Regions from separate parts of the Cellulomonas sp. PSBB021 genome, predicted to be linked through region 3. Evidence: riboswitches for the same ligand, from Rfam matches in the RefSeq annotation. Region 3 holds a riboswitch; each other region holds the start of a gene.

What was found. A riboswitch is a leader RNA that binds a small molecule or an ion and turns the genes downstream of it on or off. The one in region 3 is predicted to bind S-adenosylmethionine.
Region 1: it holds a riboswitch for S-adenosylmethionine, as region 3 does, so the genes downstream of both, CBP52_RS03770 (hypothetical protein) here and CBP52_RS10850 (rhodanese-like domain-containing protein) in region 3, are expected to answer to the same signal.
Region 2: it holds a riboswitch for S-adenosylmethionine, as region 3 does, so the genes downstream of both, CBP52_RS14695 (methylenetetrahydrofolate reductase) here and CBP52_RS10850 (rhodanese-like domain-containing protein) in region 3, are expected to answer to the same signal.

What each region holds. Positions count from the first base shown of each region.
Region 1 is NZ_CP021430.1:833,726-837,856, forward strand. Features, by position in the region: gene CBP52_RS03755 (SufS family cysteine desulfurase) at 1-1,108, shown strand, start outside; gene sufU (Fe-S cluster assembly sulfur transfer protein SufU) at 1,173-1,649, shown strand; gene CBP52_RS03765 (metal-sulfur cluster assembly factor) at 1,646-1,975, shown strand; SAM riboswitch class IV at 2,079-2,196, shown strand; gene CBP52_RS03770 (hypothetical protein) at 2,207-2,959, shown strand; gene CBP52_RS03775 (NYN domain-containing protein) at 3,048-3,977, opposite strand; gene CBP52_RS03780 (neutral zinc metallopeptidase) at 4,003-4,131, opposite strand, start outside.
Region 2 is NZ_CP021430.1:3,198,353-3,202,483, reverse strand. Features, by position in the region: gene CBP52_RS14720 (matrixin family metalloprotease) at 1-51, opposite strand, end outside; gene CBP52_RS14710 (hypothetical protein) at 375-836, opposite strand; gene CBP52_RS14705 (DNA-3-methyladenine glycosylase I) at 1,128-1,739, shown strand; gene CBP52_RS14700 (hypothetical protein) at 1,970-2,155, shown strand; SAM riboswitch class I at 2,278-2,374, shown strand; gene CBP52_RS14695 (methylenetetrahydrofolate reductase) at 2,414-3,457, shown strand; gene metE (5-methyltetrahydropteroyltriglutamate--homocysteine S-methyltransferase) at 3,514-4,131, shown strand, end outside.
Region 3 is NZ_CP021430.1:2,372,620-2,376,750, reverse strand. Features, by position in the region: gene CBP52_RS10855 (O-succinylhomoserine sulfhydrylase) at 1-1,002, opposite strand, end outside; gene CBP52_RS10850 (rhodanese-like domain-containing protein) at 999-1,418, opposite strand; SAM riboswitch class I at 1,425-1,523, opposite strand; SAM riboswitch class IV at 1,642-1,755, shown strand; gene CBP52_RS10845 (aminotransferase class V-fold PLP-dependent enzyme) at 1,795-3,246, shown strand; gene CBP52_RS10840 (hypothetical protein) at 3,267-3,377, opposite strand; gene CBP52_RS17595 (hypothetical protein) at 3,366-3,737, shown strand; gene CBP52_RS10830 (pentapeptide repeat-containing protein) at 3,757-4,131, opposite strand, start outside.

The sequences.
Region 1 (4,131 bases), 1.5 Mb from region 3:
GCACCGCGGTGCGCACCAGCTCGCCGAGGAGGCGACCGAGGCGTTCGAGGACGCCCGGGCGCGCGTCGCGTCGTTCGTCGGGGTGTCGCCCGGCGAGCTCGTGTGGACGAGCAACGCGACCGCGGGCATCAACCTGGTCGCCTACGCGCTGTCGAACGCGACGGCGGGCCGCGGGGGAGCAGCGGCGCAGCGGTTCGCGCTGCGTCCCGGCGACGAGATCGTCGTCACCGAGGCCGAGCACCACGCGAACCTCGTGCCGTGGCAGGAGCTCGCGCTGCGCACGGGCGCGACTCTGCGGTGGATCGGCGTGGACGACGACGGGCGCCTGCGGACCGACGAGCTCTCGAGCGTCGTCACCGACCGCACGCGCGTGCTGGCCTTCACGCACGCGTCCAACGTGACCGGAGCGATCACCGACGTGCCCGCGTTCGTCGCCCGCGCCCGCGAGGTGGGCGCGCTCACGGTGCTCGACGCGTGCCAGTCCGTGCCGCACCTGCCGGTCGACCTGCACGAGCTCGGCGTCGACTTCGCCGCGTTCTCGGGGCACAAGATGCTCGCGCCGACCGGCGTCGGCGCGCTCTACGGGCGACGCGAGCTGCTCGAGGCGATGCCGCCGGTCACCACGGGCGGCTCGATGGTCGAGGTCGTCACGATGACCGAGACGACGTACGCCCCGCCGCCGCAGCGGTTCGAGGCCGGCACGCAGATGGTCTCGCAGGCCGTCGCGATGGGCGCGGCCGCGACCTACCTGTCCGACCTCGGGATGGACGCCGTCGCCGCGCACGAGCACCACCTGGCGGGCCTGCTGCTCGACGCGGTGGCCTCCGTGCCGGGGGTGCGGGTGATCGGCCCGACCGACACCGCAGACCGGCTCGCCGCGGTGTCGTTCGTCGTCGACGGCGTGCACGCGCACGACGTGGGGCAGGTGCTCGACGACGCCGGCGTCGCGGTGCGCGTCGGCCACCACTGCGCACAGCCGCTGCACCGCCGGTTCGGCGTGGCCGCCACGGCACGCGCGACCGCCGCGGTGTACACCACCGACGAGGAGATCGCCGTGTTCCGGGAAGCGCTCGCGGGGGTCCGGGCGTTCTTCGGACTGACGGACTGACGGACTGACGGACTGACGGACTGACGGACTGACGGCGCCCCCGGCGCCACGAGAAGGGCGACGTATGAGCAGCTCGATGGAGCAGCTGTACCAGCAGGTGATCCTGGACCACGCGAAGTTTCCGCACGGGCGAGGGCTGGGCGAGGCGGCCGACGGCGCCCGCTCGGCGCAGTCGCACCAGGTGAACCCCACGTGCGGCGACGAGGTGACCCTGCAGGTCGACGTGGACGACGCCGGTGTGGTCCGCGGGCTGCGCTGGGAGGGGCAGGGCTGCTCGATCTCGCAGGCCTCGGTCTCGGTGCTGCACGACCTGGTGCTCGACCAGCCGCTGGGCACCGTCGACACGCTCGCCGCGTCGTTCCGTGACCTCATGCAGTCCAGGGGGCAGGGGCTCGACGACGACGACGCCGAGGAGGCGCTCGGCGACGCCGCCGCCTTCACGGGCGTCGGCAAGTACTCCGCACGCGTGAAGTGCGCCCTGCTCGGCTGGGTCGCGCTGAACGACGCACTCATCAAGACCGGATCCCGGGAGGACGCATGACCACCCCCAGCACTGGCTCACCGACGACCGTCGCGGACGTCGAGGAGGCGATGCGCGACGTGATCGACCCCGAGCTCGGGATCAACGTCGTCGACCTCGGCCTCGTGTACGGGGTCGCGCTCGAGCAGAACACCGCGGTGATCGACATGACGCTCACGTCGGCGGCGTGCCCTCTCACGGACGTCATCGAGGACCAGTCCGCGCAGGCGCTCGACGGCATCGTCGACGGCTTCCGCATCAACTGGGTCTGGATGCCGCCGTGGGGCCCGGAGAAGATCACCGAGGACGGCCGTGAGCAGATGCGGGCCCTCGGCTTCAACATCTGACACACCTCGCACCCGGGCGGTGGACGGCGGACTCCTCGTCCACCGCCCGCGTTCGTGTGACGTCCCTTGCTCGTGCGAGCCGGGTCACGTTAGCGTTTCCCCAGGTCAAGAGCGATCAGCGAGACGCCCTCCGCGTGCTGGTCCGGCAACCGCGCAACCTCGCGCACGGTGCCCCGGAGGAAGACCGGCCCGGCGGCGACCGCCGCCGGGAAGTGCGAAGGGAGTACGCCCATGAGTGAGAAGTTCCTGCGCGCCGACGGTCTCGTCGAGCTGCGCCCCGCCCCCGCGGCGAGCCGGACCGGTGTCGACCTCGTCACCCGCGGGGAGCTGTGCACCGCGTGCCTGGTCGGCGACTGGGGTCTGTCGCTGCTGAGGGTCGCCAAGACGCTCTGCGACGACTGCACCTGGCTCGAGTCCGAGGTCTCGCGGCGGGCCGGAGCGGCACGCTCGCGTGCGGGTCGGACGGCCGGCGACGGGGTCGTGCAGCTCGCCGGGCTGTCCGACCCCGACGACGCGTCGTGGGCGCCGGTCCGCGCCGCGCTCCAGCTGCGCGACGCGCGCCTGACCGAGCTGCTCGACGACGCCGCGGCGTCGGGTATGGCGGTCGTCGAGCTGGACTCGGTGCGGGATCACGATCGCACCGTGCGAGCGGTCAGCCGGCAGGACGCTCTCCGGTCCGGTCTGCTCGACGACTCGGCGGAAGCACGAGTGCGTCTGTTCGCGGAGTGGCTGCGTCTGCTCGCTCCCGAGGACCACGCCGTGCGCGCCGACGTGCTGGCGGACGTCCCGGCGCTCGCGCACGCCCTGCGCGCGCACCAGGTGGGAGTGATGGCGGCCTCGGCCCGCGCTGACGTCGACCGGGTGGGCCGGGAGACGGCCCGAGCCCTCGCGACGGTGACGCGTGCGCCGCTCGCGCTGGGCGCCGTCGTGAGCCGTCTCGTTCGGGTCCGCCTGACCCGTTTCGCGCGCGCGGCCCGCGCGTAGCACCGACGCATCGCGTGGGTCCGGCTGACCTGCGTGGTGGGGGTCGCACTGGGCCGCGCCACGCAGGTCAGCCCGGCGCGGCGTGCGCTCAGCCCTTCTTCGACTTGGGGGCGCGCAGCCGGAGCCACCGCGCCTGACCCTCCTCCCGGAGCTCGACCTGCCCCTGGCGTGAGCGTACGAAGTCCGTGAACGTCGCGAAGCCGAGCGCAGCCTCGTTGTACCGGGGGTCGAGCCGCTTCATCTGCTGCTTGACCGCCGACGCCTGGCTCCAGCCGTCGGCGTCCTTCGCGACCAGCCCGAGTGCGCGTGCGAGCAGCCGCGTCGCGACCGGACCGCTGATCGGCTGTGACGATGTCTCGGGCTCGGTGCGCGCGGCCGTCGCCGTGCGCGGAGCGGTCGTCACGGGCGAGGCAGCGGTGTCGTCCGGGGCGCCCGTGACGACGGCGTCGTCGTCCTCTGCCTCGTCCGACTGCCGCACGGCCTCGTCGTAGTACTCGAACTCGTCGCACGCGGAGATCAGTGCCTTGCTGGTCCCGCCCGGCACGCCGACGCCGACGACCACGCGCCCGAGGCGCTTGCACCGCTGCGCGAGCGCGATGTAGTCGGAGTCGCCAGCCACGATCACGACGTGCGTGAGGTCGGTGAGACGGAACAGGTCCTCGAGCACGTCCACGGCGAGCCGGATGTCGGCGCCGTTCTTGGTACCGGACGCAGGGAAGAGCTGCGTGAGGTCGATCGCGCGGTCCACCAGCTGGCGCCGGTACGCCGCGTTGGCCGGCACCGACCAGTCGGCGTACGCGCGGGTCACGGCGAGCGTGCCGAACGACGACGCGTAGTCGAGGAGCGCGCTCACGTCAACCCGGGCGGCGTCGAGCCGAGGGGCGACGTCCTTACCGGCGTCACGCGCGTTGTCCTTGCGCCACGAGCCGTCACCGTGGAGCTGGTCGTAGCGGGAGATGACGATGTTGTCGAAGTCGAGATAGACGCCCACGCGGGCGGAGCTGTCGTCGGTGCTCATGCCCGGAGTCTGCCCGATGCGGGCGTCAGAGCGTGTCGGCGGCGAAGGTGTCGCACGCCGCGAGGTCGCGCTGCTGGTAGCCGGTGGTGAACCAGCGCTGGCGCTGCTCGCTCGAGCCGTGGGTCCACGAGTCGGGGTTCACGCCGCCGCCCGA
Region 2 (4,131 bases), 830 kb from region 3:
GAGCTCCACGTCGGGTTCGGCGAGCAGGCCGAGGGACTTCTGCGGCGCCACGGACGAGATCGTGGCGTCACCGTTCGGGTCCACCGCGACAGTGACCGCGTAGTCACCGTCGTCAGTGCTTGCCGCCGCGGTAATCGTGTTTCCTGGCTAGGGGATCTCGACAGCGACTAGCCCGGCACGGACCTCGGCTCCGACAAGACCGCACCGCGCGACGTCGGCAATCGCGATCTCCTGGGTCGAGGCAAGTAGCAGGGGGCCGGACAAGCCCGCGCACGGGGCGGCAGCAGACGAATCAGCAGACATCGCTGGCGCGCCCGTTGCCCCCACGGCGACAACCGTGACGAGGCGGTGTGCCGCAAGCGTCTTCGCCCGGCTCACTCCGCCACGCTCACGGAGACTTCCGCCGTCGTGGCACCGTCGAGGGACACGGAGACCGTGGCGTCGCCTGCAGCGGCGTCGGCGGGCACCACGATCGTCGACGTGAGCTCGCCGTCCTCGTCGATCGACGCTTCGGCAACGGTCGCGCCCGGGGCGGCTTCCTGTGCCCACAGCACGGGTGCGGTTGTCGGGCTGGGCTCGGGTGCGTCCTCGCCGGCGTCGTTGCAGCCGACGGTGAAGTACGACCCCGTCAGCGTGATCTCGTCGCCCGGAGAGACCGTGCTCTGCGACACGGCGAGCACCGGAGCCACGCAATCGCCGTCAGAACTCGAGCCGGAACAGCCCCCTACTATCACAGTGAGCAGACAGACTCCTAGGACGGCTAGTTGTCGATGCATTGCGAGACTCTTTCCCCTGCTTATGCGCCTCGCCCCGGCGAGGCACTCGAATCGCACCATAGCGGAGCTCCATCGCATGCCGTGGCAAAACGTACGTCTGATGTTCAGGTCAAGGCACCTTTCCCTGCGAGACTCTGACGTCAGCCTCCACCGTGAAAGGCCGAGGTGGCCGGTCGCCGCCCCCGCGGATGCTCCGGGAACGGCGCGTCTGAGCCGTAGCAACCACGACGTCGGGGTCTGGGAGCGGGGCCGGGCCGACGGCGGGAACGGGGGGTTCGGCTGACGACCTGTCGTCCACAGGGGGCGCGCGGGGTCTGCCGCGCGTGGGCGGGAGACGGCAGACTCGACCGCATGGACGACACCGTGACGGTCGACACCCCGCTGGCGGCCGCGACCGCTCCGGCGCCCGTGACCGGGCGGTGCTTCGGGGACGGGGACCCGCTGTACGAGCGCTACCACGACGAGGAGTGGGGCGTGCCGGTGCACGGCGAGGAGGCGTTGTTCGAGCGGATCGCGCTCGAGGGGTTCCAGTCGGGGCTGTCGTGGATCACGGTGCTGCGCAAGCGTGAGTCGTTCCGGGCCGCGTTCGCGGGGTTCGACCCGCAGGTCGTCGCCGGGTACGACAAGCACGACGTCGAACGGCTGCTGGCGGACACGGGCATCGTGCGCAACAGGCAGAAGATCGAGGCGACCGTGGCGAACGCGCGCGCACTGCTCGCGCTGCACGCGGCGGGCCGCACGCTCGACGCGCTCTTCTGGTCGTTCGCGCCGGACCGGACGCAGCACGTGCGCCCCGCGTCGTGGGCGGACGTGCCCGCGGTGACGCCCGAGTCCCGCGCGCTCGCGCGCGAGCTCAAGTCGCTCGGCTTCCGGTTCGTCGGACCGACGACGGCGTACGCGGCGATGCAGGCGTGCGGGCTCGTCGACGACCACCTGGCGGCCTGCCCGTCGGTGCGTGGGTGAAGTCCCCCGGCGGGCGCGGAGGCCGTTGCGGTAGGCCGTGGCGTTCGGGTGACCCGTCGCGAGAGCAGATCCGCAGGTCAGCGCACGTCGGCCGGGACGGGTCATGCGATTGCCCGCGGCGTCCGGCCGTCCGGGTGCCGCCCGCTCGGAGGACCCCGGGACGTGCTCCCCTCGGGTGATCCGGCCGTGGGGACTTCGCCTGATCGTGCGCGGCGGTTACAGTCCTGCGCATGACCGACATGCCCGACCACGACGGCGGCCTGGACGCCGTCCGCGGTGCGCGGGAGGCGCTGGGCGGGTCGGTCCCGCCGGACGCGCAGGTCCTGCAGGCGGTCGAGGCCGGTCTGCTGTCGACGGTGACGGGCACCCAGCCGTGGGGCGAGATCCCGCACCAGCGCCCGCGTCCGCTGGCCTGACCCGCGGAGCCTCCTCCCCGCCTGATCTGCGTGTCTCCGGCGACGCGTCCGCTGGGCGGCCCGCCCGTCTCGCAACGTGAGAAGTCGTGGTCAGCATGTGGGCTTCCGGCCTACGATCACGGCAACCATCCAGAGCGGCCGAGAGACCTGGCTCGTCGACGCCGCAGCAACCCCCCTCCGCGACGAGGGTGTGGGTGCTTCCGCCAGGACCGATGGAGTGGACATGTCGCAGACCCAGTGTCTGAACGGCCCGCCGGCGTGAGCGCGGCGACCGTGAACCCGCCCGCGGCGCAGCCGCGGCTCGACGACGCGCGCGCCGACGGTGCGAGCAGCGCGGCGCGCCCCGGCGTCCCGACCGGCGCGCACGTGGCCGCCGACCCGCGACCGCTCGGCACGCTCGACCGCCCGACGCTCTCGTTCGAGTTCTTCCCGCCGCGCAACCCGCAGGCCGCGCCGCGCCTGTGGGAGACCGTGCGCCAGCTCGAGGCCGTGCACCCGGACTTCGTCTCGGTCACGTACGGCGCCTCGGGCAGGACGCGCGAGACGTCGCGCGCGTTCGTCTCGCGGCTGCTGCGCGAGACGTCGCTGTCCCCGATCGCGCACCTCACGTGCGTGGGCACGAGCCGCGACGAGATCACGACGATCGTCGAGGAGTTCCTCGACGAGGGCGTGCGCTCGTTCCTGGCGCTGCGCGGCGACCCCCCCGCGGGCCAGGCCGACTGGCAGGCCCACCCGGACGGCCTGGAGACCGCGAGCGCGCTCGTCGGTCTGCTGCGGGACATCGAGTCCCGCCGCTGCGGTGCGAGCCCGGCGCAGGCCGTGCGTGCGCGGGTGCGGCCGCTGTCGGTCGCGGTCGCCGCGTTCCCGCGCGGCAACGCGGCGACGGGCGGCACGCGCGCGCAGGACGTCGCGTCGCTGCTCGCCAAGCAGGAGGCGGGTGCGGACTTCGCGATCACGCAGGTGTTCTACGACGCCGAGTCGTACCTGGGCCTGGTGGCCGAGGCGCGCGCAGCGGGCGTGGTCATCCCGATCATCCCCGGGATCATCCCGTTGACCGACCCGGCCCGGCTGCTGCGCACGCAGGAGCTCACGGGTGTCCCGGTGCCGCGCGACCTGCTCGATGCGCTCGGCTCCGCGGACGACGCGTCGGCGGCGCACCGCATCGGCACCCGCGCGGGTGTCGACCTCGTCAAGGGCGTCCTCGACGGCGGCGCACCCGGCGTGCACCTCTACACGTACAACAAGCACGAGGCCGCGCTCGACCTGCTCGAGGGCGCGCAGCTGGACGGCTCGACCCGCTGAGGTCGGCGCCCACGTCCCCCGAACCCCGCACCACCACGACACGAAGGCTGGACCCCATGAGCGAGACCCCGCAGTTCCCGACCGGCTCCGTGCTCGGCTACCCGCGCATCGGGCCGCGCCGCGAGCTCAAGAAGGCCGTGGAGGCCTTCTGGGCCGGGAGGTCCACGGCCGACGAGGTCGAGGCGACCGCCGCGGCGCTGCGCCGCCGGACGCGCGAGCGCCTCGTCGAGCTCGGCCTGCCGAAGGACACGGCCGCGATCCCGAGCGCGTTCTCCTTCTACGACCAGGTGCTCGACGCGACCGCGGTCGTCGGCGCGATCCCCGCGCGCTTCGCGGACCTCGTCGGTGAGGACGGCACGCTCGACCTCGCGGCGTACTCGACGGTCGCGCGCGGCCGTGGCGACGACCTGCCGCTCGAGATGACCAAGTGGTTCGACACCAACTACCACTACCTCGTCCCGGAGATCGGCCCGGAGACGACGTTCTCGTACGTCGGCACGCGCCCGGTCGCGGAGTTCGTCGAGGCGCTCGCCGACGGCGTCCTGACCCGCCCGGTGATCGTCGGCCCGGTCACGTACCTGGCGCTCGCGAAGGCGACCGAGGGTGCGCCCGCGGACTTCGCGCCGATCGACCGGCTGCACGACCTGCTGCCGGTGTACGCGGACCTGCTGCGC
Region 3 (4,131 bases):
GCCCTCGGGCGTGCGCAGCGTGAACGTCACGACCGTCCCGCCGCCGGTCTGCTGCCGCCGCGCGAGGTCGTGCTGCGGGTGCGACTCGAGGAACGGGTAGCGGACGGACTCGACCGCCGGGTGCTCCTCGAGCCAGCGCGCGAGCGTCAGCGCGGACGCGGCCTGGTGCCGCACGCGGATCGACAGCGTCTCGAGGCCCTTGAGCAGGACCCACGCGTTGAACGGCGAGAGCGACGGCCCGGTGTTGCGGATGAGCGTCTGCACCGGCCCGCCCACGAAGTCCGCCGAGCCGAGGATCGCGCCGCCCAGCACTCGGCCCTGCCCGTCGATGTGCTTGGTCGCGGAGTACACGACCACGTCGGCGCCCAGGTCGAGGGGGCGGGAGAACACGGGGGTCGCGAACACGTTGTCGACGACGACGACCGCGCCGGCCGCGTGCGCGAGGCGCGAGACCGCCTCGACGTCGACGAGGTCCTGCATCGGGTTCGACGGCGTCTCGAAGAACACGACGTCGGCCGGGGTGGCGAGCGCCGCCTCCCACTGCGTGAGCTCGTGCCCGTCGACGTACTCGGTGCGCACGCCCCACTTCGCGAGGATCTCGTCGAAGATGACGACGCTCGACCCGAACAGCGCACGGGCCGCGACGATCCGCGAGCCCGAGCCGACGAGCGCGGCGAGCGCCGTGAACACCGCGCTCATGCCGGACGCGGTGGCGTAGCAAGCCTGCGCGCCGTCGAGCAGGCGCAGGCGCTCCTCGAAGGTGGACACGGTCGGGTTGTTGTAGCGGGAGTACAGGAACCGGTCGACCTCGCCCGCGAACGCGGCCTCGGCCTGCCCCGCGGAGTCGTAGGTGAAGCCCTGCGTGAGGAACAGCCCCTCGCCGAACTCGCCGAACTGCGAGCGGACGTGCCCGCCCCGCACCGCGAGCGTGTCCGGGCGCAGCGTCGAGCGGTCGACCCGCCGGGCGTCCCAGTCGCCGGGGCCGGGGGCGTGTGCGCTCACGCCTGCCGCCAGGGCAGGCCCTCGGCGCGCCAGCCCCAGTGACCGCGCTGCCCGTCGGGCCCGACGTCGCCCTCGAACCCGCGCAGCACGTTGTAGGCCGGGCCGTAGCCCGCGGCGGTCGCGGCCTGCGCGGCGGCGACCGAGCGGACGCCCGACCGGCACAGGAACACGACGGGGCGGCCGTCGCCGGGCTCGAGCCCGGTCGCCGCGAGCTCGTCGAGGAACCTGGGGTTGGGGCCGGCCGGGGTCAGCCACTGCACGAACGCGGCGCGCTCGCCAGCGTCGGCGGCGTCGGGGACGCCGATCTGCTGCCACTCGGCCTCGGTGCGCACGTCGACGAGCAGTGCACGCTCGTCGGACGCCACGAGGTCCCAGGCCTGCTGCGGGGTGAGGTCGCCTGCGTAAGGTCCGGCCATGTCGCTCCTCCATCGGTCCTGGCGGTAGCACCCTCGGCCAGGCGCGGGGCCTGCGGGTTGCTGCGGCGTCGTCGAGCCAGATCTCTCGGCCGCTCTGGATGGTGCGAGGAGCGTAACGCCGTTTCGTCGACCACATCCACCTCGTGGACACGCGTTCCGCGTGGCGAGACAGACGGCTGTCCGCGTTGACAGCCGCTCGCCCGGCTCGCCACCCTTTCGGTCAGGTCATGAGCGCCAGCGCGAAGCCCCGGCTCGCTGGCCGGCAACCCTCCTCCGCGGTGGGGTGCCCCGGGTGACGACCAGGCCGAGCACCGACCGGTGCCGGCAAGCGCGGGATGCCCGGACCCGGGGTCCCCGGATCCACGGAGGTACCCCCGTGACCGCACTGGCCGAGACCACGTCCTGTCCGACGACGGCCCCGACGTCGGCTCCGACGACCGGCACGACGACGGGCGCGACCGCGGCGACCGCTGCGCCCGCCGTTCAGCCGCTCCTGCCCGTGGTCGGGGGCAGCACCACGGTGCCGCTCGTCGACGGCACGCAGCGCGTCTACGCGAACCTCGACTACGCCGCCAGCGCACCGGCGCTCCAGGCCGTCGCCGACCGGGTCGCGGAGGTGCTGCCGCTGTACGCGTCGGTGCACCGCGGGGCGGGGTACCTCTCGCAGGTGTCGACCGCGCTGTACGAGTCCGCGCGGCAGGCGGTCGCGCGGTTCGTCGACGCGCGCGAGGACGACGTCGCGATCATCACCCGCAACACCACCGACTCGCTCAACCTGCTCGCCGGCGTCGTCCCGACCGGTGAGCGGGTGCTGGTGCTCGACCTGGAGCACCACGCGAACCTGCTCCCGTGGCTGCGCTCGAGCGACCCGCACGGCCGTCGCACGACGATCCTGCCGATCGCCGAGACCGTCGCCGCGACCCTCGAGTCGCTGCGCGCGGAGCTCACCGCGCGCGCGTACGCCCTGGTCACGGTGTCGGGCGCGTCCAACGTCACCGGTGAGGCGCTGCCGGTCGAGCGGGTCGTCGAGATTGCGCACGCCGCGGGTGCGCGGGTCGCGGTCGACGGTGCGCAGCTCGTGCCGCACCGCGGCTTCTCGCTCGCGCGCACGGGCGCCGACTACGTCGCGTTCTCGGGCCACAAGACGTACGCGCCGTTCGGTGCGGGCGCGCTCGTCGGCCGTCGCGACTGGCTCGACACGGGCACGCCGTACCTCGCAGGGGGAGGTGCGGTGCGCGACGTGCGGGCCGACCGGACCGTGTGGCAGCCGGCCCCGGCGCGCCACGAGGCCGGGTCGCCGAACGTCATCGGTGCGATCGCGCTGGCGGAGGCGTGCGACGCGCTCGCGGCGCTGCCGGCCGGGGCGCTCGTCGAGCACGAGCGGGCGTTGCGGGACCGGCTCGTCGCGGGGCTCGAGCGGGTCCCGGGTGTGCGCGTCGCGAGCATCTGGCCGGACTCGGCGGAGCCCGTGGGGGTCGTGACGTTCACGGTGGAGGACCACGACCCCGGCCTGGTCGCCGCGTACCTCGCGGCCGAGCACGGCATCGGTGTGCGTGACGGCCGGTTCTGCGCGCACCCGCTGCTGTCCCGCCTGGGGGCGAGCGGCGGTGCGATCCGCGCGTCGGTGGGGGTCGGGACGCCGAGCGAGGCCGTCGACCGGCTGGTCGCGGCGCTGCACGCGTACGTGACGGACGGGCCGCGCTCGCGGTACGCGGTCGAGGACGGCTGCTGGGCGGTCGTCGACGACACGCGTCCGCTGCTCGCGGTGCACGGCCTGGACCACCTGGCCGCGACCGCCGCGGCGGCGTGCGGTCCTGCGCTCGACTGAGCCGAGCGGCGCCGCAGAGGTCAGGGAGTCAGGACGCGCGCGGCGCGCGCGAGCATGCTCCGCACGACGTGCGGGTGCAGCGCACGCACGGGCAGCAGGTAGAGGCGGCCGCGCCGGTTGTGCAGGCGCACGTTCGTCGTGACCGCGACGAGGCCCGCGCGGGAGTCGACGGCGACGGCCGCGGCGACGCCCGGGACCGCGTCGAGGCCCTGTTCACGGCCGTCGCGAGCCGGCGCCGCGACTGCGCGCGCCTGTACGTCGAGGCCGCCGCCGAGGGCGTCTCAGACGTCGTCGCACGGGTGTCCCAGCGGCGCGTCGACTACCTCGCCGACCTGCTCGTCGAGCTCGGGCAGGACCCCGACGAGGCCCGCCGCCGCTCGTCCGTCGCGCTCGCGGCCGTCGTCGGGCTCGGCCAGCTCGCGGCCGTGGGCGTGCGCCCCGACGACCCCGCCGCACTCACCGCGACCGCGCTGGCCATGACGCTCGCCTGACGCGCCCGCGCGCGGTCCGTCACCGGACGCGCAGACCCATGTGCTCGGCCAGCGCCGGCGCGAGCTCGACGAGCTGCTCGGACGTGATCGTCGCACCCGCGAGCCCCGCGACGCCGTCCAGGTGCTGCAGGTCGCGCACGCCACGCAGGTCCGCGTCGGTCAGGGTCGCGCCGGTGACGTCGAGTCGCCGCACGCGGCAGTCCTCGAGCACGAGCCGCCGTGCGCGCACCCGCGCCAGGTCGAGCTCGTCCACCACGACCCCCGTCAGCCGCACCTCCTCCAGCGTCGCGTCGCGCAGGTTGAGGTAGTCGAGCTTGCCGCCGGACACGTGCACGCGCGTCCACCGCGACCCGTACGCCTGCACCGCCCCGAGCCGGCAGTCCGTCCACCCACC